DNA from 4 places in the Geobacillus sp. 47C-IIb genome. Region 2 is predicted to be linked to each of the others. Evidence: riboswitches for the same ligand, from Rfam matches in the RefSeq annotation. Region 2 holds a riboswitch; each other region holds the start of a gene.
What was found. Region 2 has a riboswitch for S-adenosylmethionine ahead of mtnK (S-methyl-5-thioribose kinase). Riboswitches for the same ligand answer to the same signal wherever they lie in the genome.
Positions count from the first base shown of each region.

Region 1: linked by a shared signal. The riboswitch ahead of IC804_RS12105 (phosphoadenylyl-sulfate reductase) and the one ahead of mtnK (S-methyl-5-thioribose kinase) in region 2 are both predicted to bind S-adenosylmethionine.
Region 3: linked by a shared signal. The riboswitch ahead of IC804_RS13575 (bifunctional homocysteine S-methyltransferase/methylenetetrahydrofolate reductase) and the one ahead of mtnK (S-methyl-5-thioribose kinase) in region 2 are both predicted to bind S-adenosylmethionine.
Region 4: linked by a shared signal. The riboswitch ahead of metK (methionine adenosyltransferase) and the one ahead of mtnK (S-methyl-5-thioribose kinase) in region 2 are both predicted to bind S-adenosylmethionine.

Region 1 is NZ_CP061473.1:2,398,127-2,405,585, forward strand. Features, by position in the region: gene IC804_RS12070 (arginase family protein) at 1-546, shown strand, start outside; gene IC804_RS12075 (acylphosphatase) at 799-1,083, opposite strand; gene IC804_RS12080 (sirohydrochlorin chelatase) at 1,171-1,917, opposite strand; gene cobA (uroporphyrinogen-III C-methyltransferase) at 1,928-2,704, opposite strand; gene cysC (adenylyl-sulfate kinase) at 2,845-3,456, opposite strand; gene sat (sulfate adenylyltransferase) at 3,469-4,629, opposite strand; gene IC804_RS12100 (sulfate permease) at 4,677-5,750, opposite strand; gene IC804_RS12105 (phosphoadenylyl-sulfate reductase) at 5,762-6,469, opposite strand; SAM riboswitch class I at 6,592-6,698, opposite strand; gene IC804_RS12110 (DUF1128 domain-containing protein) at 6,879-7,103, opposite strand; gene IC804_RS12115 (low molecular weight protein-tyrosine-phosphatase) at 7,334-7,459, shown strand, end outside.
Region 2 is NZ_CP061473.1:2,882,453-2,889,911, reverse strand. Features, by position in the region: gene IC804_RS14615 (carbon-nitrogen family hydrolase) at 1-799, shown strand, start outside; SAM riboswitch class I at 894-1,061, shown strand; gene mtnK (S-methyl-5-thioribose kinase) at 1,145-2,335, shown strand; gene mtnA (S-methyl-5-thioribose-1-phosphate isomerase) at 2,410-3,477, shown strand; gene IC804_RS14600 (sugar ABC transporter substrate-binding protein) at 3,464-4,612, shown strand; gene IC804_RS14595 (sugar ABC transporter ATP-binding protein) at 4,609-6,159, shown strand; gene IC804_RS14590 (ABC transporter permease) at 6,101-7,114, shown strand; gene IC804_RS14585 (methylated-DNA--[protein]-cysteine S-methyltransferase) at 7,195-7,459, opposite strand, start outside.
Region 3 is NZ_CP061473.1:2,688,724-2,696,182, reverse strand. Features, by position in the region: gene IC804_RS13585 (ABC transporter permease) at 1-293, opposite strand, end outside; gene IC804_RS13580 (ABC transporter ATP-binding protein) at 263-1,354, opposite strand; SAM riboswitch class I at 1,974-2,075, shown strand; gene IC804_RS13575 (bifunctional homocysteine S-methyltransferase/methylenetetrahydrofolate reductase) at 2,148-3,998, shown strand; gene metH (methionine synthase) at 3,991-7,401, shown strand.
Region 4 is NZ_CP061473.1:1,206,066-1,213,524, forward strand. Features, by position in the region: gene IC804_RS06050 (tRNA modification radical SAM protein MnmL/YtqA) at 1-323, shown strand, start outside; gene IC804_RS06055 (tRNA 5-(aminomethyl)-2-thiouridylate-methyltransferase MnmM) at 320-892, shown strand; gene IC804_RS06060 (tetraprenyl-beta-curcumene synthase family protein) at 945-2,027, opposite strand; gene IC804_RS06065 (gamma carbonic anhydrase) at 2,200-2,721, shown strand; gene metK (methionine adenosyltransferase) at 2,844-4,058, opposite strand; SAM riboswitch class I at 4,177-4,292, opposite strand; gene pckA (phosphoenolpyruvate carboxykinase (ATP)) at 4,479-6,065, shown strand; gene IC804_RS06080 (DUF2584 domain-containing protein) at 6,264-6,506, opposite strand; gene IC804_RS06085 (alpha/beta hydrolase family protein) at 6,655-7,443, opposite strand.

The sequences.
Region 1 (7,459 bases), 480 kb from region 2:
TATTTGTTGTTAAGGGAAATAAGCGAACCGTTTACGCTTGTGCTGTTTGACCACCATACGGACGCTGAACAGGACGAAAGCAGCCTCATTTCATGCGGATCGTGGGTGGCTCATGCGCTTCAGTACGCGCAGCTGCGAAAAGTTGTGATTGTTGGCCCATCATTTTCTCCGCGTAATCTCCGTTTATCTCCAAACATCACTGTTTTTCCATTTGCTGATCATGATGAATGGCCGAATGAGCTTCTGAAGGCCATCCCGACCGGAAGCGTGTATATAAGCATCGATAAAGACGTGCTTCGTCGCGAAGACGCAGTTACGAACTGGGATCAAGGAATGATGACGCTTTCTCGATTGCTCGCTTGCTTGCGTCTGCTACTATTCTATAAAAAAGTGTTGGGTGTAGACATATGCGGTGAATACCCGAAAGCCGTCATCGATGTGTTTCATCCGCTTTGCCTTGAGGCACAGTGGAAAAATGAACAGGCGAATAGTGCCATTTTAGAGACGTGTTTTCGTTACGCTACTTCCCATTTGCGTCCGGCTTAACAGGGGAATGCCTAAAAGGCCGATGAAAATCGCGGGTTCCAATCATCGATGATGGTTAAGTGTTCCAAAAATCAAAACCGCTATAGTAAGCTTTTGATAACATCATCCATCTTCTAAAGTTGCTTTCATCTTAAGTTAAAGGGAGCAAGTGGACATGCAGCCATCAGGGCTGCCTTTTGTCTGCAGGGAAAGGTGGCTTCTTTGGGCGGTCAGTGACCAATCGTACAAACTGTACTGAACATGGCGCTGGTGTTAAAGCCCGCCGCCGTACATAATGCGAAATTGTTTTTCATCCGGTCGGACGTCGCGCTGCTCAATGTGCATACGAGAGACTTTAGCAAACATCGTTCCGGCTTCAATCGTATCCAAAAAGAGCTGGACGGCACTTTCATGGCCTTGGGCTTCCATTTCCACCGTCCCATCGTCATTGTTTTTTACCCAGCCGGTCAGCTGTCGCTTCAGTGCCTCGTGCTGGACGAAATAGCGAAAGCCAACACCTTGTACACGTCCTTCGACAATGACATGAACCCGTTTCATATGGTAAAGCCTCCTTCATTGGGACCGTTCTGCTTCCATCATATAATAGATACGGCCTAATGTACATGAAAAAAGGAGCTTGTCTTTTCAAGCTCCTTTTTTCGCCAACGATAGCGACAATACTTGCTCTTGAATAAGTGTTACGAGACGCGGATGATAGCCTAAGTAAGAGCATAAATGCCACTGTTGGTGTGAAACAGGCAGCGCCTCTAGTTTCCGTTCGATCGTTTTCATTAAGACGCCGGTAAATAATAAATACGGAACGACAAACACATGCCGATATATGGATGCGTTCGCCTGCTCAAGCCCTTCGTCAAGCGTCGGATGGATAGCAGCGAGAAAGCAAATGTCAACGTGCGGCACGTTCGTTTTTTCTTTCAGGAGCCGAGCGATAGCGGTGATGTCGCGCTTTGTATCCGGGTCGCTGCTGCCGCGGCCGATGAGAAGAATCATCGATTCGTTATCAAGTGGCGTCGGATGTTCACCGATGCGGTCGATGATGATATCGATCATCGATTCATGGACGCCAAACGGGGTGCCGCAGACGATTTCAAGAGATGGATGACGCTGTTTCGCGAGCTCGAGCGCCGCTGGAATGTCGTGCTTCGCGTGTCCCGCGGATAGAAGCAGCAGTGGAACGACGATGATGCGCGTTGCTCCTTGGGCGACGCAACGGTCAACGCCAGTCACAATGTCCGGTTCTGCCAGTTCAACGAAGCAAAGTTCCTGAATCGGGATGTCGATGGCTGCTTTGCATTGTTCGACGAAACGAGCCGCCTCATAGCAGGCTGCAGCGAAGCGGCTGCCGTGACTGACATATAGAATGGCTTCCATCACGACCGCCTCACGATGTTGCACCAGCAGCTGCAGATGACGCCAACAGCCGTTCGAACCATTGAATGTTGGCGCGTAGCCGGACGACATCCCCGATGATGATCATGCTTGGATTTTCAATGTTTTCTTTAGCAACGATCCCGGCGATCGTCGTCAGCGTGCCGGTGACTGTTCGTTGAGCCGCTGTTGTTCCCCATTGGATAACCGCTACCGGCGTCTCTGGCATTTTGCCATATTTGATTAGCTGTTCGCAAATATATGGCAAATTGTGGACACCCATGTAAATGGCGATCGTATCAATGCCCTTGGCAAGGCTCTCCCATTTGATATCTTCACGGATTCCGTCGCGCCGATGTCCGGTGACAAAGGCAACGCTTGAGCTGAACTCGCGATGGGTGACGGGGATGCCGGCATAAGCCGTCGCAGCGATAGCAGCGGTGACACCAGGAACGATCTCAAACTCAATCCCATGTTTGACGAGCGCCTCAGCCTCTTCGCCGCCGCGCCCGAATACGAACGGGTCGCCGCCTTTTAGACGGACGACGTTTTTTCCTTTTTTGGCGTGCAGGACGAGCGAATGGTTGATCGTTTCTTGTTGCATGACGTGGTAGCCGGGCAGCTTGCCGCAAAAGATGAGCTCAGCGCCCGGTTTGGCATACGACAACAGCTCTTCGTTAATGAGGCGGTCATATAAAATGACATCCGCCTGCTGAATGCATTTTAATCCTTTGACAGTGATGAGTTCCGGATCGCCGGGACCGGCGCCGACAAGATACACTTTGCCCATCGTTGTTTCAGCCCTTTCTTGTATGATCCCAGCTGGCCATCTAAAGGCGGTGCTTTTATTGTGAACGGCTTAATTTGGCATGAAAACGACTTTGTTCAATGGTCTCCCACTCTTTTTTAGTGGGAGACAAGAAATGGCGGTCAGTTTGTTTCGGCGGCCGGAATGAACCCGCGCTCGCGCAGATAGGCGAGCACTTGCTCGACGCACTCGTCGACAGAGTAGCGGTGTGTTTCAACCGTCAACTCAGGCGCTTCCGGCGCTTCATACGGTGAATCAATGCCAGTAAATTCGCGGATTTCGCCGCGGCGCGCTTTTTTGTACAGTCCTTTTGGATCGCGTTTTTCACATTCTTCAAGCGGGCAATTAACATAAATTTCGATAAACTCGTCTTCTTCGACGAGACGGCGGACAAGTGCCCGGTCTTCGGCAAACGGAGAGATAAATGCGGTGAGAACAAACTGTCCGCTGTCGACAAACAGCTTTGCCACTTCGCCAATGCGGCGAATGTTTTCCGTCCGGTCGGCCGCAGAGAAGCCGAGGTCTTTATTGAGCCCATGGCGGATGTTGTCCCCGTCTAATACGTAGTTTTGAATGCCGAGCTCAAACAGCCGTCTTGAGACGGCATTTGCTACGGTTGATTTGCCGGAGCCGGACAACCCGGTGAACCAAAGGATGGCGCTATGATGACCGTTACGCTCGCGCCGATCTGTTTTTGTGACCGATGTATGATGCCAAACAATGTTCGTGCTCATGATGCTCCCCCTTTAGCGAGCTGATGGAGTGACCGCTTCACGTTTTTGTAGTCCTTTGATCAAGACGGCAGCCACTTCCGGACGGCTGAACGTGCTTGGCGGTACTTGCCCGTTGCGCAGCATTTCACGGACTTTCGTGCCAGAAAGGACGACGTGATGTTCAGCGTCATGCGGGCACGTTTTCGTCGACGCCATGCCTTCGCATTTGGTGCAATAAAAGCTATGTTCGAAAAAGAGCGGCGTAATCCCGAGTTCTTCAGCCGTAAAGTTCGAGAAGATTTTTTGTGCGTCATAGGTGCCATAATAATTGCCGACACCGGCATGGTCACGGCCGACAATGAAGTGTGTACAGCCGAAGTTTTTGCGCACCATGGCATGGAAAATGGCCTCACGCGGTCCGGCATAGCGCATAGCCGCTTGGAAGACACCCAAGAAGACACGATCTTTCGGGTAATAGTTTTCAAGCAGTACTTGGTAGCTTTCCATCCGGATGTCAGCCGGAATGTCATCTGCTTTCGTTTCGCCAACGAGCGGATTTAAAAACAAACCATCGACAATCTCAAGCGCACATTTTTGAATGTATTCATGGGCGCGATGAACCGGATTACGTGTTTGGAAGCCGACAACGGTGTTCCATCCAAGTTCGGCAAACCGTTTCCGCGTTTCTGTCGGATCGAAATAAAACGCGGCGAACTGTCCTTTATCAGTTCGTTTGACAAGCGTGATCTCTCCACCGACGTACACATCCGGTTTTTCAAACAGTTTGCGCACGCCAGGGTGGGCGAGTTCGTCTGTTTTGTAAACGAGCGTTGCTTCCTTCGTTTTGTCCGGACGGTAAATATCGGCAATTTCGATGACACCGTAGACGTCGCCGCCATAAACGAGTTTGGCTTTATCGCCGATGGCGAGCTCTTTTGCCTTTTCTTCCGTCACTGCGAGTGTGATCGGAATGCTCCAGACGGTGCCGTCAGCGAGGCGCATCGTTTCCACGACCGCATCGTAGTCTGCTTTCGTTAAAAAGCCAGTAAGAGGGCTGTACGCTCCCGTGCCGATCAACTCCAAATCGCTTAATTCTGCATTCGACAGTTCGATCGTTTTAGTTACTTCATTGAGCGGATAGTCCGGATTCCAACGGTTAATTAATGTACCGCCATGCGGGATGCTTAAACTCATGTTTGTAACCTCCTAGGATGATAGATTTTAAGATTTAATATTTAAGATTAAATGCCACCGCCATGTTCATGAAGCGAGCGTTCTTCTTCGACAGCCGTTTTTTTCAAGCTGATAACGCCGAGCGTCGCTAAACAAACGCTGAAAATGGCGATGACAGTATAAACATCGCTGTCGAGCAATAGTTTAATAAGGCTGTATGAAATGACAAGAGAAAAAATCGGCGAAACAAGCCATACTTTTAAGAGCTGCACAACAATTCGCTTCTGCCAGATGGATAAACCGCTCTTTGCCGTGCCAATGCCGATAATGGCCGATGTCGTAATTTGGGTGAGCGGTACGGGCAAGCCAAACAGTGATGAGATGATGACAAGCAACGCCCCAGTACCCGATATGGCGCTCCCTTCAAATGGAGAAAAATTTGTAATTTTCTTTCCGTTCGTTTCCAACACACGGCGTCCAAGCAGGAGCGCTCCAGCAGCGACGGACAAACCGCCGAGAATCGTTGCTGGCCCAACCGAGATCAATCCGGCACCGACAAGCGGCCCGACGGCATTGGCGACATTGTTCATGCCGGCGGAGAACGCCTCGAAGCAGCCAGTGACAATCAGCAAGGTCATAAACGTTTTTTGCCAACGGCCTTGCTCAAGCTGTGGATATTTCCGCTTGAGCGCTAAAAACCACTTGCCGACGGCGAGTGTAAACGCAAAGGCAATGATCGGAATGACGATCCACACCGAGACAATGAATAGCAATTTATTGAAGTATACCGCTTGGTAGGCAATACCGACACCGACGACCGCTCCCACGGTGATCTCGCTCGTCGATAACGGGATGCCCATGATGTTGGCAGCAAACAGCGAAATGGTTGCCGCTGTTAAAATAATGACAACGATTTTGACGGTAAGGATCGAAGAAGGAATAATTCCCGAGCCGATCGTTTTCACCACTTCTCCGCCACCAAGGCTGCCAAGAAAAACGCTGATGCCACAAAGAAGGAGGGCGACCGATTTTCGGGGAATGGCACCCGATCCGTAAGCGACGCCCATCGAGGCGGCCGCACCGCTCGCCCCAATGTTCATGGCGAAGAAAAAGGAGACAATAAAGGCAATCGCAAGGAGCATATGTGTTCCCCCTATGTGAGATGGAGCCCGCACTCTGTCTTCCCTTGGCCGGCCCAGCGTCCGGAACGCAAATCGTTCGGATCTAATGCCGGCGCTGTACACGGGGCACAGCCAATGCTCGGGTAGCCGCGGTCATGGAGTACATTGTACGGAAGACTATGTTTATACACATAGTTCCATACGTCTTTCCATGTCCAATGGATGAGCGGACAGACTTTAATGGAGCGGAACTTATCATCTTTATTGACATATTCGACATGGCGCCGTGTCGGCGATTGTTCGCGGCGCAAGCCGGAAATCCAAGCGGTTACTCCAGTCAACACTTCGCGCAGTGGAATGACTTTGCGCAGCTCGCAACATTTGTTTGGATCACGTTTCCATAACTCGTCGCCAAACTGCGCGGCTTGTTCTTCCAGCGTCAGGTGCGGCTGTTTCATGATGATGCGGAGGGAAGGATATGTTTCTTTCACCTTCGCGATTGTATCGTACGTCTCTTGAAAGTGCAGCCCGGTATCTAAAAAGACGATTTCCGCATCCGGCTTTACTTGGGAGATCAAATCGATCAGCACAATCCCTTCGATGCCAAAGCTGCATGCGTACACGATTTCGTCACCATATTCGCGGTACGCCCAAGCGAGGACGTCAAGCGCCCCTTTTGTTTCATTGTCAGACGGAAAAGACGGTTTTTCTACCGTTTCCCACCGATCATACGTGAGCATCGTTTCCCCTCCTTATAAATCAAAGAAAATCCACGCAATTAGTCGGATATTTACTTAGTAAACGGCAGCCCGGTGACAAAAATGCCCTTTCCATTTTGGAAAGGGCAAGAAGAACGAGTGACGTCTTATCTTCCAAAATGGAATCCATTTTGCTGGAATTGGCACCTTGCTAAATGAAGCAGGTTGCCGGAGTTCATCGGGCCAGTCCCTCCCTCGCTCTTGATAAGCGTTTGTAATGGATGTAATTGATTAAAATTTTAGCACAATTCTCGCTGGTGTCAATCTCAGTTTTTCGATGGGAATTATTTTTTTATCATTCTAAAGCGAGAAACCCCAGTTGAATGTAGGTGGGAGAACGTTCAAATATGGATGGTGGTCTAAGCATATCATTTTAGAGAAAGGCGCGAAACTATTTTTTACGTAAGTTCCCAAGCTCTTCAACAATCGCCTGCATTTCGCTTGGACTAAACGTCTCGCGCTTCATGACCATCTCATAAATGTCTTTCAATTCATCATACCATTCTTCGGAAAAATGGGACGGTTTAAGGGCGTCAAAGTTCATCACTTTCAATTTTTGCTTCAGCTGCTCGATCATATATTCGACGTTTTCCGCCGACCGTTTCGATAAATCCATTGTTTGGCCCCTTTCATGGCAAGATATCATGTATTGTACCATACAGGCGGGGGAAATAGGGAGGGGTTATATGGCTGGTTTACCTGCTGAAAAACGGACAATGTAGTAAAATATAGATGAATGTGCACCATATGCCGGAAAGCAGCATAAAAAGTCTAGACGAAAGGAAAAGAAGAAAAACTAATGATCGGAGACGTGCCGTAGAAATAGCGAAAGGGGTTGTTGTTCGGATGGTCAAAGTGTTGTTTGTTTGCCTTGGAAACATTTGCCGTTCACCGATGGCCGAAGCGATATTCCGCCATTTAGTGAAAGAGCGGGGGCTCGATAGGGTTATTGCCGTTGATTCGGCGGGGACG
Region 2 (7,459 bases):
TTGCCTCCAATTGGATATCGCGTTTGGTGACCCGCAAAAAAACGAACAGCAAGCCGAAAAAGCCGTGGAACTCGCCGTCAAAGAAGGAGCCGATATCATCGTTCTTCCGGAGCTGTGGACGACCGGTTATGACTTGACGCGCTTAGGTGAAATCGCTGATGACAATGCCGAACGGGCGAAAACGTTCGCCTCCCGATTGGCACAAACATACGGCATCCATTTTGTGGCCGGCTCGGTCGCTAAAAAAACGGACGCCGGCGTAACGAACACAATGATTGTCGCCAATCGAAACGGCCAAATCATCAAGGAATATAGCAAAGTTCATTTGTTTCAGCTGATGGATGAGCATTTGCATTTGCAGTCAGGAAACGAGCCAGGCTTGTTTTCGCTTGATGAGTTGTCGTGTGCCGGGGTCATTTGCTATGACATCCGCTTTCCGGAATGGATTCGCACCCATGCCTTGTCTGGAGCCGAATTGTTGTTTGTTGTCGCCGAATGGCCGCTTCCTCGCCTTCACCATTGGAGGACGTTGCTGATGGCGCGGGCGATCGAAAACCAATGCTATGTCGTCGCCTGCAATCGAGCCGGAAGCGACCCGAACAACGTCTTTGCTGGCCATTCGCTCATCATCGATCCATGGGGGGAAATCCTCGCTGAGGCGGATGAGGACCCAGGCATCCTTCTAGCCGACATCGACCCGGCACTCGTCAGAGATGTTCGTTCGCGCATCCCCGTATTTGCTGACCGCCGGCCGCGCCTTTATGAAGAGACGACAAAAAAATTTTTTAAAACGTATTGACAATCGGCCTGCTTAAGCTGTATTATTCGAATCAAGCAACCGAACAATTGCCAACATCACAAAAATTCCAAAAACTAAATAAGCAGATTCGGTACTCTTATCAAGAGTTGGCTGAGGGAACTGGCCCAATGAAGCCCAGCAACCGACCGTAATGCTATCGTGAGATAGGGCGCACGCATAAGCGGCGCCGGAAGCGACCCGCTTCCGCAGGGCACGGTGCTAAGTCCACCGGAAAGACAGACGTCTTTCTGGGAGATAAGAGGCGCGAAGACCGAGAATCTTCAAGCCTCTTTCCGTATGTGAAAGAGGTTTTTTATTTGCCAAAACTAAAGGGGGAACGTGAAAATGGCGATTATCCAATCATCTGCTTACGAACCGCTCACCGAACAAAAAGCGACCGCCCTCGCCGTCCGCCTCGGCTTGTTCCGCGACGGAACACCGCTTTTATGCCGTGAGATCGGCGACGGCAACTTAAACTTAGTGTTTCACGTCGTCGACCAAGAAACAAAGCAAGGCATCATCATTAAGCAAGCACTGCCGTACGCGAAAGTCGTCGGTGAAAGCTGGCCGCTCACATTAAAACGTGCGGTCATTGAGAGCAACGCACTGCGCACGTTTGCCAGCTACGTACCACAATACGTGCCAAAAGTCTACTATTCTGATGAATCGCTCGCCATTACGGTGATGGAAGATTTGTCCTATTTACAAATCGCCCGCAAAGGGCTGATTGAAGGGAAAACGTATCCGCTTCTGTCTAGGCATATCGGTGAATTCATTGCCAAAACGGCGTTTTACACGTCTGATTTCGGCATGAACCAACAAGAGAAAAAGAAATTGGCACAAAGTTTTGTCAATCCGGAGCTGTGCAAAATTACGGAAGATCTCGTCTTTACCGATCCGTTTTTCGACCATGACTCGAACAATTTTGAAGACGAATTGCACCTGGATGTGGAAACACTTTGGAACGACGACCGTCTCCATCTCGAAGCAGCGAAGCTGAAGCGCAAATTTTTAACCGAAGCTGATGTATTGCTGCATGGTGATTTACATACTGGCAGCATTTTCGCCAGTGATGACGAAACGAAAGTGATCGACCCGGAATTCGCCTTTTACGGCCCGATCGGGTTTGACCTTGGCCACTTTATCGCCAACTTGCTGTTAAATGCGTTGTCCCGCCCTGAATCAGAGCGCCGTCCGCTCTTTGATCACATCGACCGAACATGGGATGTCTTTACGTCCGTGTTCTCGGAGCTTTGGCGCACCGAAAGTGTCGAAACGTATGCCGCAACGCCCGGCCTGCTTGACGATGTGCTGCGACAAACGTTCATCGACGCCATCGGCTTTGCCGGCTGCGAAGTCATCCGTCGGACGATCGGCCTCGCCCATGTTGCCGATCTTGACGGCATTGAGCAAAAAGACGAACGGCTTGCGGCAAAGCGACACGCGCTTCGCCTTGGCCGCCGCCTGATCGTTGAACGCGCCGAACTAGACGGAACGGAAGACTTCCGCCGGCTGTTTGTCGAGACGGAACGATAACACCACTCTCTCAAGACGGCTGTTCAACACCACTCCAGGCAAACTGAAACATGTACAAGGAAAGGAAGACGACAATGAGCACATTTGCTATCCCGCGCTCAGTTGAATGGCACGAAACGCATGTGACGATTTTAAATCAACAAAAGCTGCCGTCGGTAACTGAATATCTCGACTTGCATACGCTCGAAGATGTACATGACGCGATCGTGACACTGAAAGTGCGCGGGGCACCGGCGATCGGCATCACCGCCGCCTATGGCTTGGCGCTTGCTGCTTCCCGCTACGAAACCGAATCCGTCGACGAGTTTCAGCGCCGTTTAAAACAAGACCGCGATTATTTGGCGAGTGCTCGCCCGACGGCCGTCAATTTGTTTTGGGCGCTTGATCGGCTCGTTGCCGCCGCTAAAAGCGCCGCTTCCGTCAACGAAGCAAAAACAACACTCGTTCACGAAGCGATCCGCATTCAAATCGAAGATGAAGATGTGTGCCGTCGCATCGGCGAGCATGCCTTGTCTCTTTTTCATCGAGGCGATCGAATCATGACCATCTGCAACGCTGGCTCGATCGCCACCGCCCGCTACGGAACGGCACTCGCCCCATTTTATTTGGCAAAAGAAAAAGGGATTGAGTTGTCCGTCTATGCCTTGGAAACGCGGCCTGTCTTGCAAGGAGCTCGTCTGACCGCCTGGGAACTCATGCAAGCAGGTGTCGATGTGACGCTCATTACTGACAATATGGCCGCACAAACGATCAAGGCGAAAAACATTAATGCTATTATCGTCGGCGCTGACCGGATCGCACAAAACGGCGATACAGCGAATAAAATCGGCACATTTGGCCTCGCCTTGCTCGCCCAATCGTTTGGCATCCCGTTTTACGTCGCTGCCCCGCTGTCAACGATCGACCTGGCGACGAAAACAGGGACGGATATCCCAATTGAAGAGCGTCATCCAGATGAAGTGACCCATCTAAACGGGGTGCGCATCGCCCCGGAAGGCGTCAACGTATACAACCCGGCGTTTGATGTCACACCAAACGAACTCATTACCGCCATCATTACCGAAAAAGGCATCGTCTACGGAGACTATGAAACGGAGCTGCCATCGTTAGTTGCAAAGGAGGAGCACCATGAAACAGCTTAAAATCTCATCGTTCCTTCTTTTCTTGGCCATGTTCTTTGTCTTAGCGGGCTGCACAAATGAGCAAGACGCAATGAGCGCAAAGCCGGCCAATGAAACGAAGGCAACGAATAATGAAACAACCGTTGACAAAACAGCAGCCACAAGCAGTGAAGAGGCCGCCATCCCAGAAAAACTGAAACAGCCAGTGAAAATCGCCGCCATTATGCAGATGTCGATCGGGACGTTCTCATCACAATACATCGCCGGCGTGAAAGAACAAGTGCAAAAGTTCGGCGGTGAAGTGCAAATTTATAATGCCGATAACGATTTAACGAAGATGGCCTCTTATGTCGAGACGGCCATTACGCAAAACGTCGATGCTATTTTGCTTGACCACGGCCGCGCCGACGCGCTCGAAGGTCCCGTGAAAAAAGCAGTTGAAAAAGGCATCCCGGTCGTAGCATTTGACAATGATTTGAACATTCCGGGCGTCACCGTCATCGACCAAGACGACTATAGCCTCGCTTGGAAGACGTTAAAAACACTTGCGGAAGACTTAAACGGCGAAGGCAAAATCGTCACGATTTGGGTCGGCGGTTTTACGCCAATGGAGCGACGCCATGTCATTTACGACGCATTTAAAAAACGCTACCCAAACATTAAAGAAGTCGCCAAGTTCGGCACAGCGAGCGCTAACACCGCCTTAGACACACAAACACAAATGGAGGCCATTTTGAAAAAATATCCGAATAAGGGCGACATCGACGCCGTTTTCGCCACATGGGACGAGTTCGCCAAAGGAGCAACGCGCGCCATCGAACAAGCCGGGCGCACGGAAATTAAAGTGTACAGCATTGATCTAAGCGATGAAGACTTGCAAATGATTCAAAAATCGAACAGCCCGTGGGTGGCGACGACCGCTACCGATCCAGCCGAAGTCGGTCGCGTTCAAGTACGCTTCGCCTATCAAAAAATCGCTGGTGAAAAAACGCCGAACATTTACTCACTTGAACCGCACTTAGTGAAACGATCCGATCTGCCGGACAAACAAATATCAATGGGCGAGCTCTCGCAATACATCCCAAGCTGGGGACAATCGAATATCGCCATCTCGCCGTGGATGAAAACACTAGAAGCTCAGGTGAGCCAAAAATGAGCGGCTTGTCAATGAAGGCCATTGAAAAAGCGTTTGGCACGGTGCGCGTGCTTAACGGCGTGAACTTTGACGTCCGTCCGGGCGAAGTTCACGCCCTTTTAGGCATGAATGGTGCTGGCAAAAGCACGCTCATGAACATTTTAGCCGGCGCCATTCTGCCGGACGCCGGCACCATCACGATCGACGGCACCCCGTGCGCGTTTTCGTCGCCGCGTGAGGCGAAGCAGGCGGGCATTGGCCTTGTCGTCCAGGAAGTTGACACGGCGCTGTTTCCCGGCTTGCCGATTTACGAAAACTTAGCAGCTGATGAACTAGCTGACGTCAAACACCATCCCATCCGCTCGCTGCGCGAAGAAAAGAAGTGGGCCGCCGCACTTCTTCACCGTGTCGGCCTTTCCATTCCACCGACGAAGCTCGTGCGTGACTGTTCACTCCATGAAAAGCAGCTCATCGTGCTGGCGAAAGTATTGTCATCAAACGCGCGCTACATCATTTTGGACGAACCGACCGCCGCGTTAAGTGAGGCGGAAACAAAGCGGCTGTTTGCCATCATTCATGAACTGAAACAGCAGGGAGTCGGCTTTATTTATATTTCTCATAAGCTCAAAGAGGTGCAGGAAATCGCCGATCGACTAACGATTTTGCGCGATGGACGCATCGTCTATCAAGGCGCTGCCGGAAGCCAGTCGCTTGAAGACATCGTCCTTCACATGACCGGGACAAAACAGGCCGCCACTGCAAAACAAGCGCGTACGTACGGAAGCGAGATCGCCTTTGCCGCCCGCGGAATCAAGATCGACAAAACGAGCACAACGGTCGATATATACGCCCATCGCGGCGAAATTGTCGGCATCGCCGGTTTGGTCGGCGCCGGCAAAACAGAGCTCGCTGAAAGTCTCGTCGCCCACCGGAAAACGTCTGGCGAATGGCAGCTTGACGGCCAACACTATACATTTTCGTCGCCATATGAAGCGATTGCCGCCGGTCTTTGCCTGATCCCAGAAGAACGGCGCAAACAAGGGCTGTTTTTGTCTGAGTCGGTGCAGACGAATTTAACCGTCCGCCTCCTTTCTTGGCTGTCGCATTGGCAATGGATCAGTCGGATGAAAGAAACGGACGCAGCCAATGGGCTCGTTCGCTCACTCGGCATCCATCCGCCATCACCATCCATCGCCGTCCGCCATTTGAGCGGCGGCAACCAGCAAAAAGTCGTGATCGGCAAATGGCTAAACACGAACGCGCGTGTCTTTTTATTCGATGAACCTACGAAAGGAATCGATGTTCATGCCAAACAAGATGTATTTTCCATTATCCGCACTCTTGCTGATGAGGGGAAAACCGTGCTGTACTTTTCAAGTGAATTTCGTGAGCTGCTAGAAGTTTGCGACACGATTTATATCATGGTAGACGGCCGGCTGCTCGCCCGTCTGCCGGCCGCTGAATTAACCTATGAGCAGCTTGTTTATTATTGCAGCGGAGGTGAGATCGATGGCCCAGCCGGCCGTTTCCGCGACACCGTCGAAAAAAGCGGTGTTGTCTACTCTTGAGTTTTTGTATAAACATGGCACACTGTTGGCCATTTTAGCCGTGATCGCCTATTTTGGCATCACACAAGACCAGTTTTTTACGTATGAAAACTTCAGCGACATTTTGCGCTCGATTTCGATCGTGACACTCGTAGCGATCGGCATTACCTTTTCGCTGATCGTTGACGGCTTCGATTTATCGGTCGGCTCGACGGTAAGTCTCGCGACCATCGCCAGTGCAGCGGCGCTCGTTTTGTACCGCCAAGAAATTTTCGTTACGTTGCTCGTTCCGCTTTTACTCGGTATCGCCGTCGGGCTGCTTAATTCGCTATTGATCGTCAAGTTCAAATTGCCTGATTTGCTCGCGACCTTAGCAACCATGTACGCCATTAACGGCGTGCAGCTCACCTATACGAAAGGATTTTCCATTTACAACGACATGCCGCTGCCAGACGGCGGTACGGCGCCGGGCAAATTCATTCCTTCCTTTTTATTTATCGGCCAAGGAGAGTTGTTCGGCATCCCGTTTTCCGTTTTGCTGATGCTGTTCGTTGTCATTGCCGCCCATTTGTTTTTGACATACACAAAACCGGGACGCCTCTTTTATTTGACCGGGGAAAACCGAGAAGCGGCAAGGCTGTCAGGCATTCCAGTGAACCGTTACCGGACGTATGCGTACGTCATTAGCGGCTTTTTCGCTGCTTTAGGGGGCATTGTGCTTGCCTCGCGTATCGGCACTGGTCAAGTATCAGCCGGTGCTTCGTTTTTGATGGATGGCGTCGCCGCCGCCTACATCGGCTTTTCCGTCTTTGGCGCCGGCAAGCCGAATGTCATCGGTACGTTGTTCGGCTCAATTTTGATGGGGGTATTGTTAAACGGCTTGACGATGATGAACGTCCCGTACTACGCTCAAGACATTATTAAAGGCGCCATTTTAGTCGGCGCCCTCGCTCTGTCACATTGGCAAAAAAAATAATCCCCGGTCCCGCCCCTGTAGGTTCAAGTCCCGGGGGCGGCATTTTTTATTTTCCATGCTTCATCCCCGGCCCTTCCGCCCTATTTACAGCGCCGCTCCAGCTCCAATAGCTTCGCTTTCACATCGGTGCGGCTTCCAGCATAGCCGGTCAAGGCGCCGTTTTTGCCGATCACACGATGGCACGGAACAACAATGGCTAGTTCATTCGCCCGATTCGCCTGTCCGACGGCGCGTACCGCTTTCGGGCGACCAATCTGCATCGCAATATCGGCGTATGTCGCCGTTTCTCCATATGGAATGCGACAAAGCGCCGTCCACACCTCCTGTTGGAAAACCGTCCCATGC
Region 3 (7,459 bases), 190 kb from region 2:
GGCAAAATGAGCAACAACAGCCATAGCTGTTTATGCTTTGTTTTTGTCAACCAATAGGCAGTTGGATAACCGATCAATAATGATACAATGGTAATTAAAAATGCGTACCAGAATGAATAAGCCATCATTTTCAAATAAATGGGCGTCAGCACTTTTTCATAATTGGCTATCGTCCACTGCCCATCAATATCCAAAAACGATTCATACACTAAAAACACGATCGGTGCGATAACAAACAAAACAAGCCATACGACGTAGGGGATCAAATACCAGTTCCGCCATGCCCGTTCCATTCTACGTCTCCTTTCTCCCTCTCGACTTGCATGACATGAATCGCCTCTGGTTCAAACCGGAGACCGACCGTTTCCCCCACTTCTGCTCTTCTTGTCGAATGAACAAGCCATTCGTTGCCGTTTTCATCGTAGCCGCAAATTTCATAATGAACACCGCGAAAGAGCAGCGAATCGACACGAATGACGATCTGACCATCTTTCGGCGCCACAAGTTCCAAATCTTCCGGTCGGATGACAACGTCGACCGGTTCATTAGGCGCAAAACCATGATCAACACAAACGAAACGCTGTCCGGCAAACTCGACAAGAAAATCTTCGATCATGCGCCCCGATAAAATGTTCGATTCCCCAATAAAATCGGCGACAAACCGATTGACTGGTTCATCGTAAATCTCTTTTGGTGTACCGAACTGCTGGATTTTCCCTTTATTCAAAACGAATATATAATCCGACATAGCCAACGCTTCCTCTTGGTCATGCGTGACGAACACGAACGTGATTCCCAATCGGCGCTGCAGCTCCCGCAACTCGTACTGCATTTCCGTGCGCAGCTTCAAATCCAAGGCCGATAGCGGCTCATCCAAAAGCAGCACTTCCGGCTCATTCACGATCGCCCGCGCAATCGCAACGCGCTGACGTTGGCCGCCGGACATTTCTTGAATGCGCCGGCGCTCATACCCTTCCAAGTTGACAAACCGGAGCGCTTCACTCACCTTTTGGCGAATGTCGGCTTCTTTCATCTTTTTTATGCGCAAGCCAAAGGCGACATTTTCAAATACGTCCAAATGCGGAAACAAAGCATAATCTTGAAACACTGTATTGACTTGCCGCTTGTTTGGTGGGACGTCATTCATCGGCTTCCCATGGAAATAAACGGTGCCATCAGTTGGCTCAATAAACCCGGCAATCAGCCGCAAAATCGTCGTCTTCCCGCATCCCGACGGCCCAAGTAATGTATAAAACTTTCCTCTCTCCATCTCAAAACTAACATCATCCAATACCGCTGTCCCATCATATTCTTTTGTCACATGGTCAAAGCGGATGATTTCTTGTCTGCTCACCTTTGCACCCCCTACCCTTTCCATTTCCATCATTCCTAATTAGAACATATGAATGACAAAAGGGCAATGGAAAAATCATGACGGGCATTAGTAAAAATCAATAAGGGAGAACAAAAGCAACAGAACCCCCCCTCAACTTGGAATGACGGGCTTCCCATGGTTCATATCGCCTTGAAAGCTTTGCGATTTCAACTAGCAAACTCCTCATCCCACTCTTCACCGATATTCCCGCCTTGCCAAGCAGAAAGAAGATTGATTCCGATGCCTGCACATCAATAAAGTCAAACATGATACCCCTCAACGCTAAGGCGACTGCGACAGCGAGCAACAGAAAATGAACAACCACTCCTAAGTGCTTTCGCCGAAGGAAGACAACTGTCAAAATAGCATTCAACATGACGAGCGAAAAAACAAAGATTCAGCGATCCTGCACTTCTTCCATAGACAGATGTTCATACATGTTAGCAACACCTTTCATTACGATGATCCTCCTCCAAACTCCCCTTCCCTTCGCCTCATTTTTTTCAATTTTCCCTCTTTACTGTATTGAACAATTTCAGAAAATGCGCTAAATTATAGAGTAATAGTCAGAACATTGCCCAACAACTGCATACAAACATTCTTATCAAGAGAGGGGGAGGGACTGGCCCGGTGAACCCTCAGCAACCTGGCCGCGGCCAAGGTGCTAAATCCAGACAGGCGGAAGCCTGGAAGATAAGAAGAAGCGAATGACAAGTCTTCTTCTTAGAAGGCTTTTTTCTTTTTATTTACGGAGAAACGGGGGGATCGGAACGTGGGATTGCTTGATGAGTTAAAACAACGCGTGTTGATCGCTGACGGGGCGATGGGGACGCTTCTATATTCCCATGGTATTGACCGTTGTTTTGAAGAATTGAATCTATCAAAACCAGAAGAAATCGTCCATATTCACGAGGCATATATCGCGGCGGGCGCTGATGTCATCCAGACGAATACATACGGCGCCAACTATGTAAAACTCGCCCGCTACGGCCTTGAGGACGAGGTGCCGTCCATCAACCGGGCGGCGGTGCGGCTCGCCAAGCAAGCGGCGAACGGGCGGACGCACGTACTCGGAACAATCGGCGGACTGCGCACATTGAACAAAAGCGCTGTGCCGCTTGAGGAAGTGAAGCGGACGTTCCGCGAGCAGCTGTTTGTCTTGCTTGCTGAGGGAGTGGACGGCGTGCTGCTTGAGACGTATTACGATTTAGAAGAGTTAGAGACGGTGCTCACCATCGCCCGCAAAGAGACAACCTTACCGATCATCGCCCACGTATCGCTTCATGAAGTTGGCGTCTTGCAAGACGGCACGCCGCTCGCTGATGCCCTCGCACGCTTAGAAGCGCTTGGCGCCGATGTTGTCGGGCTGAACTGTCGGCTCGGGCCTTACCATATGCTTCAGTCGCTGGAAGAAGTACCGCTGCCAACGCGCGCCTTTTTATCGGCGTACCCGAACGCGAGCCTCCCCGACTACCGCGACGGTCGGCTCGTCTATGAGACAAATGCCGAATATTTCGAGGAAACGGCTAAAGCGTTTCGTGACCAAGGGGTGCGCTTAATCGGCGGGTGCTGCGGCACGACGCCAAAACATATTGAAGCGATGGCTCGGGCGCTTCAAGATCGGAAACCCGTGACGAAAAAAACGGTAAAACGGCGTGCCGTGTCAGTATCAGTGCAAGCCGACAACCCGTCGGCAGTAACGCCGCTTCCAGAATTAGCCCGCACGCGCCGCTCGGTGATCGTTGAGCTCGACCCGCCAAAACAATTAGGTATTGACAAGTTTCTCGTCGGAGCCAAAGCGCTCCATGATGCCGGCATTGATGCACTAACGCTCGCTGACAACTCGCTCGCCACGCCGCGCATCAGCAACGTCGCGGTCGGCTCAATCGTGAAAGAACAACTCGGCGTCCGTCCACTCATCCATATTACGTGCCGTGACCGCAACTTGATCGGCTTGCAGTCGCATTTAATGGGGTTGCATACGCTCGGCATTACCGATGTGCTCGCTATTACCGGCGACCCATCGAAAATCGGTGACTTTCCTGGAGCAACATCGGTGTATGATTTATCATCGTTCGACTTAATCCGCTTAATCAGCCAGTTTAACGAAGGACTGTCGTACTCCGGCAAACCGCTCGGGCAAAAAACGAACTTCTCAATCGGCGCAGCGTTCAATCCGAACGTCCGCCATTTAGATAAAGCCGTTGAACGCATGGAGAAAAAAATTCAATACGGCGCTCATTATTTCTTGACCCAACCTGTTTATTCAGAAGAGAAAATCGTTGAGGTGTACGAAGCGACGAAGCATCTTCACACACCGATCTACATCGGCATTATGCCGCTTGTGAGCGCGCGCAACGCCGACTTTTTGCATCATGAAGTGCCGGGCATTACGCTTTCCGATGAGATTCGCGCCCGCATGGCGGCGTGCGGCAACGACCCAGTCGAGGCAACGCGCGAAGGAATTGCCATCGCCAAAGCGCTTATTGACGCTGCATTCGACTTGTTTAACGGCATTTATTTAATTACGCCGTTTTTGCGTTATGACATGACGGTTGAGCTCATCCGCTACATTCACGAAAAAGAAGCGGCCGCCAAAGAAAGGAAGGTTGTTCATGGCTAACATCACCTTAGAACAGCAACTACAGCGAAAAATTCTTGTCATCGACGGCGCCATGGGGACGATGATCCAAAGCGCCAACCTATCAGCATCTGATTTTGGCGGCGAGGCGTACGAAGGGTGCAACGAATATTTGACCCTCACCGCCCCGCATGTCATCCGCCATATTCATGAAGCGTACTTGGAAGCTGGCGCCGACATAATCGAAACGAACACGTTCGGGGCGACACGCATCGTGCTTGACGAATACGGCCTTGGGCATTTAGCGCTCGAACTGAACATCGAGGCCGCGAAACTGGCGAAACAAGCGGCCGAATTGTTCTCGACGCCGGACTGGCCGCGTTTTGTCGCCGGCTCGATGGGACCGACGACAAAGACGTTATCAGTGACGGGCGGAGCGACGTTTGACGAACTTGTTACCGCCTATGAAGAACAGGCACGCGGACTATTGTTAGGCGGTGTCGACCTTCTACTTTTGGAAACGTGCCAAGATACACTGAACGTCAAAGCGGGATTCATCGGCATTTCCAAAGCGTTTGAAGCCGTCGGCCGCCGCGTACCGCTTATGATTTCTGGAACGATTGAACCGATGGGCACGACGCTTGCCGGGCAGGCGATCGATTCGTTTTTCATCTCCATCCGCCATATGAATCCGATCGCTGTCGGCTTAAACTGCGCGACCGGTCCGGAATTTATGACCGACCATTTGCGCACGCTCGCCACGCTCGCCGACACAGCGGTCAGCTGCTATCCAAATGCTGGTCTGCCGGACGAAGAAGGGCATTACCATGAAACGCCGGACATGTTGGCAGAGAAAATTCGCCGTTTTGCTGAAAAAGGCTGGATCAACATTGTCGGCGGTTGTTGCGGCACGACACCGGACCATATTCGCGCCATTGCCGAAGCGGTGCGCGATCTTCCGCCGCGAGTCATCCCGTCTTCGTTTGACATACACGCTGTCTCCGGCATCGAGGCGCTCATGTACGATGAAACGATGCGCCCGCTCTTTGTCGGCGAACGGACGAACGTCATCGGCTCGCGCAAATTTAAGCGTCTCATCGCCGAAGGCAAGTACGAAGAGGCGGCAGAAATCGCCCGCGCCCAAGTAAAAAACGGTGCTCATGTCATCGACATTTGCCTTGCCGACCCAGACCGCGACGAACGGTACGATATGGAACAATTCGTCCGCCACGTGATCAAAAAAGTGAAAGTGCCGCTTGTCATCGACTCGACCGATGAGCGCGTCATCGAGTGCGCTCTCACCTATTCGCAAGGGAAAGCGATCATCAACTCGATCAACCTCGAAGACGGCGAAGAGCGGTTTGCGAAAATCGCACCGCTGCTTCACCAATACGGCGCTGCCGTTGTCGTCGGGACGATCGATGAACAAGGGATGGCCATCACCGCCGAACGAAAGCTTGAGATCGCCTTGCGCTCGTATGACTTGCTCGTGAACCGCTACGGCGTTCCGGCGCAAGACATCATTTTCGACCCGCTTGTTTTTCCAGTCGGCACCGGTGATGAGCAGTACATCGGTGCAGCAAAAGAAACGATCGAAGGCATCCGTCTCATTAAAGAGCGGCTGCCTGACTGTTTAACGATGCTCGGCATCAGCAACGTCTCGTTCGGCTTGCCGCCAGCCGGGCGCGAAGTGCTAAACTCTGTCTTTTTATACCATTGCACACAAGCTGGTTTGGATTATGCCATCGTCAACACCGAGAAGCTTGAGCGATTCGCCTCGATTCCAGAAAACGAAGTGCGGATGGCCGAGGCGCTCCTGTTTGACACAAGTGACGAAACGTTAAATGCATTTATCGAATTTTACCGAAGCAAAATCACAACCGCCAAACCGGTAGAGACGAACTTGAGCTTGGAAGAGCGACTCGCCCGCTACGTCATCGAGGGATCGAAAGACGGGCTTATTCCTGATTTGGAACAAGCACTTGAAACGTACTCCGACCCGCTGTCGATCATCAACGGCCCGCTCATGGCCGGCATGGACGAAGTCGGACGGTTGTTCAACAACAACCAGCTCATCGTCGCCGAAGTCCTACAAAGTGCGGAAGTGATGAAAGCGGCTGTCGCCTTTTTAGAACCATATATGGAAAAGAAAGAAGGAAGCACAAAAGGAAAAGTGCTGCTTGCCACTGTCAAAGGTGATGTGCATGACATCGGTAAAAACTTAGTCGACATTATTTTAAGCAACAATGGCTACGAGGTGGTCGATCTTGGCATTAAAGTCGCCCCGCAGCAACTGATCGAGGCGGCGCGCCAACACGAGCCAGACATTATCGGGCTATCAGGCTTGCTTGTCAAATCCGCCCAACAGATGGTCGTTACCGCCCAAGATTTGCGTCAAGCCGGCATTTCGACCCCGATTTTAGTCGGCGGCGCCGCTTTGACACGCAAGTTTACAGAAAACAAAATCGCGCCGGAATATGATGGAATCGTCTTGTACGCGAAAGACGCCATGGACGGGCTTGCCCTTGCCAACCAAATCCAACAAGGTACGATCGATTATATGAAAAAAGAAAGGGTAGAGAACGAACCGGCACGGGCGGTTGGTGCCGCCACAGCTGTCAAATCCAACGTCTCGACCGATGTCCCGGTCTATATCCCAGCCGACCTCGACCGCCACGTGCTGCGTGATGTACCGCTTGGGCACGTGTTGCCGTACGTCAACTGGCAAATGGTGCTCGGCCATCATCTCGGTTTGAAAGGAAAAGTGAAGCGGCTGTTAGAAGAAAAAGACGAAAAAGCGCTCGCCTTAAAAGCAGTTGTCGATGAATTGCTCGCTGAAGTGCAGGAGCGCGGCTGGATTCAGCCCGCAGGCGTCTATCGCTTTTTCCCGGCACAAAGCGACGGTAACCGCGTTTATATTTACGATCCTGTCGACCGGCAAACCGTGCTTGAGACGTTTGACTTCCCGCGCCAGCCGCGGGCGCCGTTCCTTTGTCTTGCCGATTATTTGAAATCAAAAGAAAGTGGGGAAATCGACTATGTCGGCTTCTTTGCTGTCACCGCCGGGGGCGGCATCCGTGAACTCGCCCAGCGCTGGAAAGACGAAGGCGAATTTTTGAAAAGCCATGCTATCCAAGCATTGGCGCTCGAGATCGCCGAAGGGTTCGCTGAACGCATCCACCAAATTATGCGCGACCGTTGGGGCTTCCCGGATGACCCGGACTTCACGATGGAAGAGCGCTTCGCCGCCAAATACCAAGGCCAGCGCTACTCGTTCGGCTATCCGGCCTGCCCGAACTTGGAAGATCAAGAAAAACTGTTCCGTCTCCTTCACCCGGAAGATATCGGTATCCGTCTAACTGACGGCTATATGATGGAGCCGGAAGCATCTGTCTCAGCAATTGTCTTCGCCCATCCGGAAGCAAGGTATTTCAATGTGTTATAAACAGAAAACGAGCTGGCTGAATCGGCCGGCTCGTTTTCCTATTTTTACGACAAACAGA
Region 4 (7,459 bases), 1.7 Mb from region 2:
CCGTCGCCGCCATGGACGTGCAAGGCATCAAAATCCATTTGCTTCATTTATTAAAAGGGACACCGATGGTGAAGCAATATGAAAAAGGGCTCGTGAAGTTTTTAACGTTTGACGAATACGTCCATCTCGTGTGCGACCAGCTTGAAGTGCTGCCACCGGAGATGGTCGTGCATCGCATCACCGGCGACGGGCCGATCGACTTGCTCATTGGTCCGATGTGGAGCGCCAACAAATGGGAAGTGTTAAACGCCATTGACGCCGAACTCAAGCGGCGCAACAGCTATCAAGGAAAACGGTACAAACAAGAGGTGACGGCCCGATGACATTGATGAACATTTTGCCGTTTGCCCGCTTTTTGCTTGAACGTGCCGTCACAGAAGGCGATCTTGCCATCGACGCAACGGTCGGCAACGGCCATGACACCGTCTACCTTGCGGAACTCGTCGGTGATAGCGGACATGTGTTCGGATTTGACATTCAACCGGAGGCCATCACAGCGACAACAGCCCGCCTTTCTGAACACGGGCTGCACGACCGGGTCACGTTATTCCAACAAAGCCATAGCGAGCTGCTCACAGCGCTTCCTAGCGATGTGTATGGACGGATTGCCGGCGCCGTTTTCAACCTCGGCTATTTGCCGGGCGGTGATAAACAGATTGTCACCCAACCGGAATCGACGATTCAGGCGGTCGAACAGCTTCTTTCCATCATGAAGCCGGGCGGCGTCATCGTTCTTGTCGTTTACCACGGCCATCCGGAAGGAAAAATCGAACGTGACGCGTTGCTTGATTATGTGCGTTCCCTCGACCAGCAACACACCCACGTACTCAAATACGAATTCTTGAATCGGCGCAACGATCCGCCGTTTATTATCGCGCTCGAAAAGCGATAGGCGGAGACGTCTCCCTTTCGCCGATCCATCATCAAGCAATAAACGGCTGTCTTTATGAAAAAGACAGCCGTTTTTGTTTCTCCTGCCAAAAGCGATACGCTTTTCCGTTCCAATAAAAAAACTGCGATGCCGCCCCGCCGGCGCGGACGAGTTGACGCGCCAGCCGGCGCAAGGCGCGCTGTTTTTTCACTTTCTCATCGGACAAATACAGACCAAGCAAGCCGCGATGAATCAAGCGATGGAACTTGCCATGCGGCAGCGTGCCGACATGGCGGTCCGCTTCTTCAATAAAGTGGCAAAGCCGTTCCAGCAGCACGGTTTCATTCGGATAGTAAAAGCAAAAGTTCAAATCGCCGCCTTCGCGATCTTCTTCCTGATCGATCAAATAGTCAAGCAAAATGTGCAGCCCTTGAATGTACGGAAAATAACCGTCGCGCACTTGTTTTGCCATCTCCGGCGGCATCGACTCGCCAAAGGCGTACGCCACAAGGCAAAAAATGCCGAGCGTCGAGCCGGAACAGGCGGAAAACTCATACCATTCCATCGGCGGCAAGCTGTCTTTGTATTGGGCAAACCATCTCTCCAGCCGCGGCACGCGCTCTTTTGTGTCGACATGTTTATGTACTTGCAAGTCGCAATAATATCCGGCAAGCTCATGCAAAAACGGAACGATCGTTTCGTAATGTCGCACTGTCGCGAGCACCTCTTGGCATGTGCGCACAAGATCCGGTAAATAGCCGCCGTCTTCCTGCTCACGGCGGTAGCGGTAATAGTTGGACGGCTCTGCCCCAATGGTGAGCGCATCCGGCATTGAATCATGCAAGGCGCGAAAATCGAGCGGATCAAGCGATGTGCTCCGGTCGCACAAGTTATCTAAGTAATCGCTAATCGTCTGATACGCGACGATAAAGCGAATGCATGCTTCTAATTTTTCCCGAGCCAAAAGCGCCAAAATCGCGCCGCCTTCACAATGGAACGTTTTCGACGCGATGCTTGCTAACGCTTGCCGGCGCAACTCCGGGTCAGGAATGCGCTCCGCCCGCTGCCGCCAATAGGAAAGCTCGCGATGGACAAGGGGAAACACGTCACGATATACCATTTTCATTAACGCAATGGGATGTGTCGGGATTTTCAATGGGCTCACCTCGGGCGCAAAAACAGTGCTTTTTTCATCTCCTAGTATTTCCATCTCTACAACTGTGGAAAACTGCTTTGGTCATCATCTATTTCATTCCGTTTACGAACGGCAGACAACTTTGTAAAATAAGAATGAGCTGACGATTTCGCAAAAGAAAGGAACGAAAGCGATGATTTATCCATACAAAGGAAAAACACCGCAAATTGCCCCGTCCGCCTTTATCGCCGATTATGTGACGATCACCGGCGATGTCACGATCGGCGAGGAGACGAGCATCTGGTTTAACACCGTCATTCGCGGTGACGTGGCGCCGACCATTATCGGCAACCGGGTCAATATTCAAGATAACTCAATTTTGCATCAAAGTCCAAACAATCCGCTCATCATTGAAGACGGCGTGACCGTGGGCCATCAAGTCATTTTGCACAGCGCCATCGTCCGGAAACACGCCCTCATCGGCATGGGCTCGATCATTCTTGACCGTGCGGAAATCGGCGAAGGAGCGTTTATCGGCGCCGGCAGCTTAGTGCCGCCCGGCAAAAAAATCCCGCCGAACGTGCTCGCCCTCGGCCGGCCGGCGAAAGTCGTCCGCGAGCTGACGGAAGACGATTTCCGCGAAATGGAACGCATCCGCCGCGAATATGTAGAAAAAGGACAATATTACAAGGCGCTCCAACAAAACAGAAGCTGACCTGCCATCTTTTCACAGCGGCTAAAAAGGACAGAACCAACAACAGCACGCTTCATTTCGATGTCTATATAAAAAGAAACGGAGGAAGACTCACCTTAGTGCAGTCCCCCTCCGTTTTTCATTTATTCGTTTTTCGCTAATGCCAGTGCTTGCTCTTTCAGCACCGCTGCTTTATCCGTGCGCTCCCAAGGCAAGTCGACATCCGTGCGCCCGAAATGGCCGTAAGCCGCTGTTTGTTTATAAATCGGACGACGCAGATCCAGCATTTTGATGATGCCAGCCGGGCGAAGATCGAAGTTGTTGCGGACAACTTCAATTAAAACGTCTTCCGACACTTTGCCGGTGCCAAACGTATCAATCGAAATCGATACCGGACGAGCGACACCGATGGCGTAAGCAAGCTGCACTTCGCACTTGTCGGCCAGTCCGGCCGCAACAATGTTTTTCGCAACATAGCGAGCCGCATATGCTGCCGAACGGTCAACTTTCGTCGGGTCTTTCCCCGAGAATGCACCGCCGCCATGGCGAGCGTAACCACCGTACGTGTCAACGATGATTTTCCGCCCTGTCAGTCCAGCGTCCCCTTGCGGACCACCGATGACGAAGCGGCCGGTCGGGTTGATGAAATATTTCGTGTTCTCATCCAACAACTCCGCCGGAACAATCGGCTTGATGACGTGTTCTTTCATATCGCGTTCGATTTGGTCGTGCTCAATTTCCGGATGATGCTGCGTTGAAATGACAATCGTATCCACGCGCACCGGTTTGCCGTTTTCATCATATTCGATCGTCACTTGCGTTTTGCCGTCTGGACGCAAGTATGGCAAAACATCCGTTTTGCGCACTTCGGCCAATCGACGCGAAAGACGATGGGCAAGCGAAATCGGGAGCGGCATAAGCTCTTCCGTTTCATTGCAGGCAAATCCAAACATGAGCCCTTGGTCGCCGGCACCGATCGCTTCAATTTCTTCGTCAGTCATCTGACCTTCGCGTGCCTCAAGTGCCTGGTCAACCCCCATCGCGATATCCGGCGACTGCTCGTCAATGGCCGTCAACACCGCGCACGTATCGGCGTCAAACCCGAACTTCGCGCGCGTATAGCCGATCTCGCGGACCGTATCGCGAACGATGCGCGGAATATCGACGTACGTCGAGGTCGTAATTTCCCCGCTAACAAGCACGAGACCTGTTGTGACGCTCGTTTCACAAGCAACACGGGCGTTCGGATCTTTTTCTAAAATGGCATCCAAAATGGCATCCGAAATTTGGTCACAAATTTTATCCGGATGCCCTTCTGTTACAGATTCTGAAGTGAACAAGCGGCGTTTGGCTGACATTCGGCTCATTTCCTCCTCTTGACATAATGTGGCGATACGGAACTCGTTTCCCTTCATATAAAAAAACCTTTCCTGTCACGGTGAGGAAAGGTCATTGCAATCATATTGCTTCCTTTCACTCTTATCGTTCAAGGACCACGCCTTGCCACAGGTTAGCACCTTTTCACATATTGTAAAATTGTGACGGTTGCTGGGTTTCATCGGGCCTGTCCCTCCACCGGCTCGGGATAAGAGTATCCGTTCAATGACTTATCTTATCGTAATGAAATAAGCAAAGTCAACCGCAGAAACAAATTTTTTATTATCTGAAAAATAGGCCAAACTAAGTTTAAAAAACCTACACAATTAGTATGGACTATTAATAAAAATGTGTTATACTATTTTCAAGAGGAATTCCAATAAAAAAGGCAGGTTGTGAACATGGGGATCGCAAAAATGACCAATAAGCTTTCTTTGCTGCTGCAAAAACCGTACGTACATCACCAGTTGTCCGTTGCTGAGCTCGTCGAAAAAGTGCTGCACCGAAACGAAGGGCGGCTGACGCACACTGGCGCTGTCGCCGTCACGACCGGTAAATATACCGGACGGTCACCGAAAGACAAATACATCGTTGAAGAACCGTCGACGAAACAGAACATCGATTGGGGAACGGTCAACCAACCAATGGCACCGGAGACATTTCAAAAATTATATGATAAAGTGCTCGATTATTTAATGAAAAAAGATGAACTGTTCGTCTTTAAAGGCTTCGCCGGCGCTGACCCGAAAGCGCGGCTGCCGATTCAAGTGGTGAACGAATTCGCTTGGCACAACTTGTTTGTCCATCAGCTGTTCATCCGTCCAAGCGCGGAAGAACTCGCCGACCATGAACCGCAATTCACCGTCATTTGCGCGCCGAACTTTAAAGCAGACCCGGCCGTTGACGGGACGCGTTCGGAAGCGTTTATCATCATCTCGTTCGAACAGCGCACCGTCTTGATCGGTGGAACGGAATATGCGGGCGAAATGAAAAAATCGATCTTCTCGGTCATGAACTATTTGCTGCCGGAACAAGGCATCTTGCCGATGCACTGCTCGGCCAACGTCGGTCAGGAAGGCGACGTCGCCCTCTTCTTCGGCCTGTCGGGAACCGGGAAAACAACGCTCTCGACCGACCCGAAACGCCGCTTGATCGGCGATGACGAACACGGCTGGTCGAGCCGCGGCATTTTCAACATCGAAGGCGGCTGCTATGCGAAATGCATCAACTTATCGCGCGAGAAAGAGCCGCAAATTTTTGATGCCATCGGCTTTGGCGCCGTGCTTGAAAACGTCATTCTCCATGATGCGACACGGGTTCCGGATTACGATGACGGGACATTGACGGAAAACACGCGCGCGGCCTATCCGCTTCAGGCGATCAAAAACATCGTTGACCCAAGCGTTGCCGGCCATCCGTCGACCATCGTGTTCTTGACGGCCGATGCGTTTGGCGTCTTGCCGCCGATCAGCAAGCTGACGCGCGAACAGGCGATGTACCATTTCTTAAGCGGCTACACAAGCAAACTCGCCGGCACCGAACGCGGCGTCACTGAACCGGAAGCGACGTTCTCGACATGCTTTGGCGCGCCGTTTTTGCCGCGCCCGGCCGTCGAATACGCCGAAATGCTCGGGCAAAAAATCGCTGAGCATAACGTCCGTGTCTTTTTGGTCAACACTGGTTGGACAGGAGGACCATACGGCGTCGGTAGCCGAATGAAGCTCGCCTACACCCGCGCGATGGTACAAGCCGCCGTCGAAGGGGAGCTTGACAACGTCGAAACGGTCCAAGACCCGATTTTCGGTCTTGCCATCCCTGCCCACGTCCCGGGCGTGCCAGATGACGTCTTGCGTCCGCAAAACACATGGGCAGACAAACAAGCGTACGAACAAAAAGCGAAAGAACTGGCGGAAAAATTCCGCGCTAACTTCCAAAAATTCGCTCACATCGATCCGTCCATTGAAAAACTCGGTGGACCGCTCGTTTAACAAACACCCGGCCGGACAGGGAACATCCTGTCCGGCCGTTTTTTCTGTTCTTTCCTCTATTTCGGTCTCCGTGATTCTCTTTCTCTTTGACAAGCAGGGCCTTTTTTCCTCTTATCTATGGCAAGGCGCAAACCGTCCTTCGGTTTGCGCCCCTGCCTGATGGACCAATTCCGCGCTCATTTGCCCGACGCTTCGTGTTCAATTGGTGGAATACAAGCTGACGAGCTCATACGTAACCGTTGTCTTGTTATCTTCCCATTCGAGCTTTCTTACGACCGCGATGCCGCTCGCTTCGCTTTGCAGCGTCCGGCGCACTTCAAGCGGCACGTCAAGCGGGTATAAGCGGTAGCCTTCTTTTTCGAGCACAAACAAATTGCCTTGAACGCGCTGTTCTTTTCCTTTTGTGACAATGAGCGTCTGCAGCTCCATCGGCATGCCCATCGTTTCCGACCTCCTTGCACCTGATCGATTCGTTTATAGCCCACGAAGCCGTCCTCCCAACGTCATCGTTTTCTGCCAATGGTGATGTTGGCAAGCTCCCGAGGCTTCTTATGAGCGGTTTCCTCAACATCCTTCCCATCCTATCGTATCATACCGTCGGTTGTTGTTTCATCCATTCCGTGAGCCGTTGCACCGTCTTTCGATTATCTTGCGGCGGGAAATAGTGATTGAACTCAGGGAAGTACCAAGCGGTGACCGGTCGGCCGAGCTGCTTGAGCCGCCGCTCCAGCCGCCACGCATGCTCAATCGATACGTTTGTATCTCGCTCGCCATGGATGATAAGCACAGGCGCTTTGAGGCGCTCTAGGTTATAAAGCGGCGTACGGTGACGGTAGCGTTCCGGGTATTTGTTCGGTGTCCCGCCGATGACACGCTTCATCATCCGCCGCAAGTCCAACCGCTCCCAATACGTCAGCTCCAAATCGGTCACCCCTCCCCAGACCGCGACCGAACAGACCCGTTCGGCCAACAAAGCGGTATGAAGCGCCATCGCCCCGCCGCGTGAGAAGCCGAACACGTGCACACGCCCCGGGTGAACAAGCGGATGGCGGCGCAGGAGCTCAAATCCGGCAAGCGCATCATAACGGTCTTCACCGACAAAATCTTCGTTCCCTTCCCCGCCCCCGTTGCCGCGGTAAAGCGGGGCGAAGACGACAAATCCATGGGAAGCGAATTGGATGAGGCGTGGCACCCGCACTTGTCCGACGTTTTTGATCCCGCCGCGCAAATACAAAAACCCGTCATACACGTCGTTTTGTTTCGGCACGGCCAAAAATCCTTTCACTTTCAGTCCTTGCGCCATATAGGTGACAAAAAAGACGTCGATGTCCGGATGCGGCGACGGAAACCGGTATTGGTCGATGATGTCCCCGTCCATGGTGGATCTCTCCTTT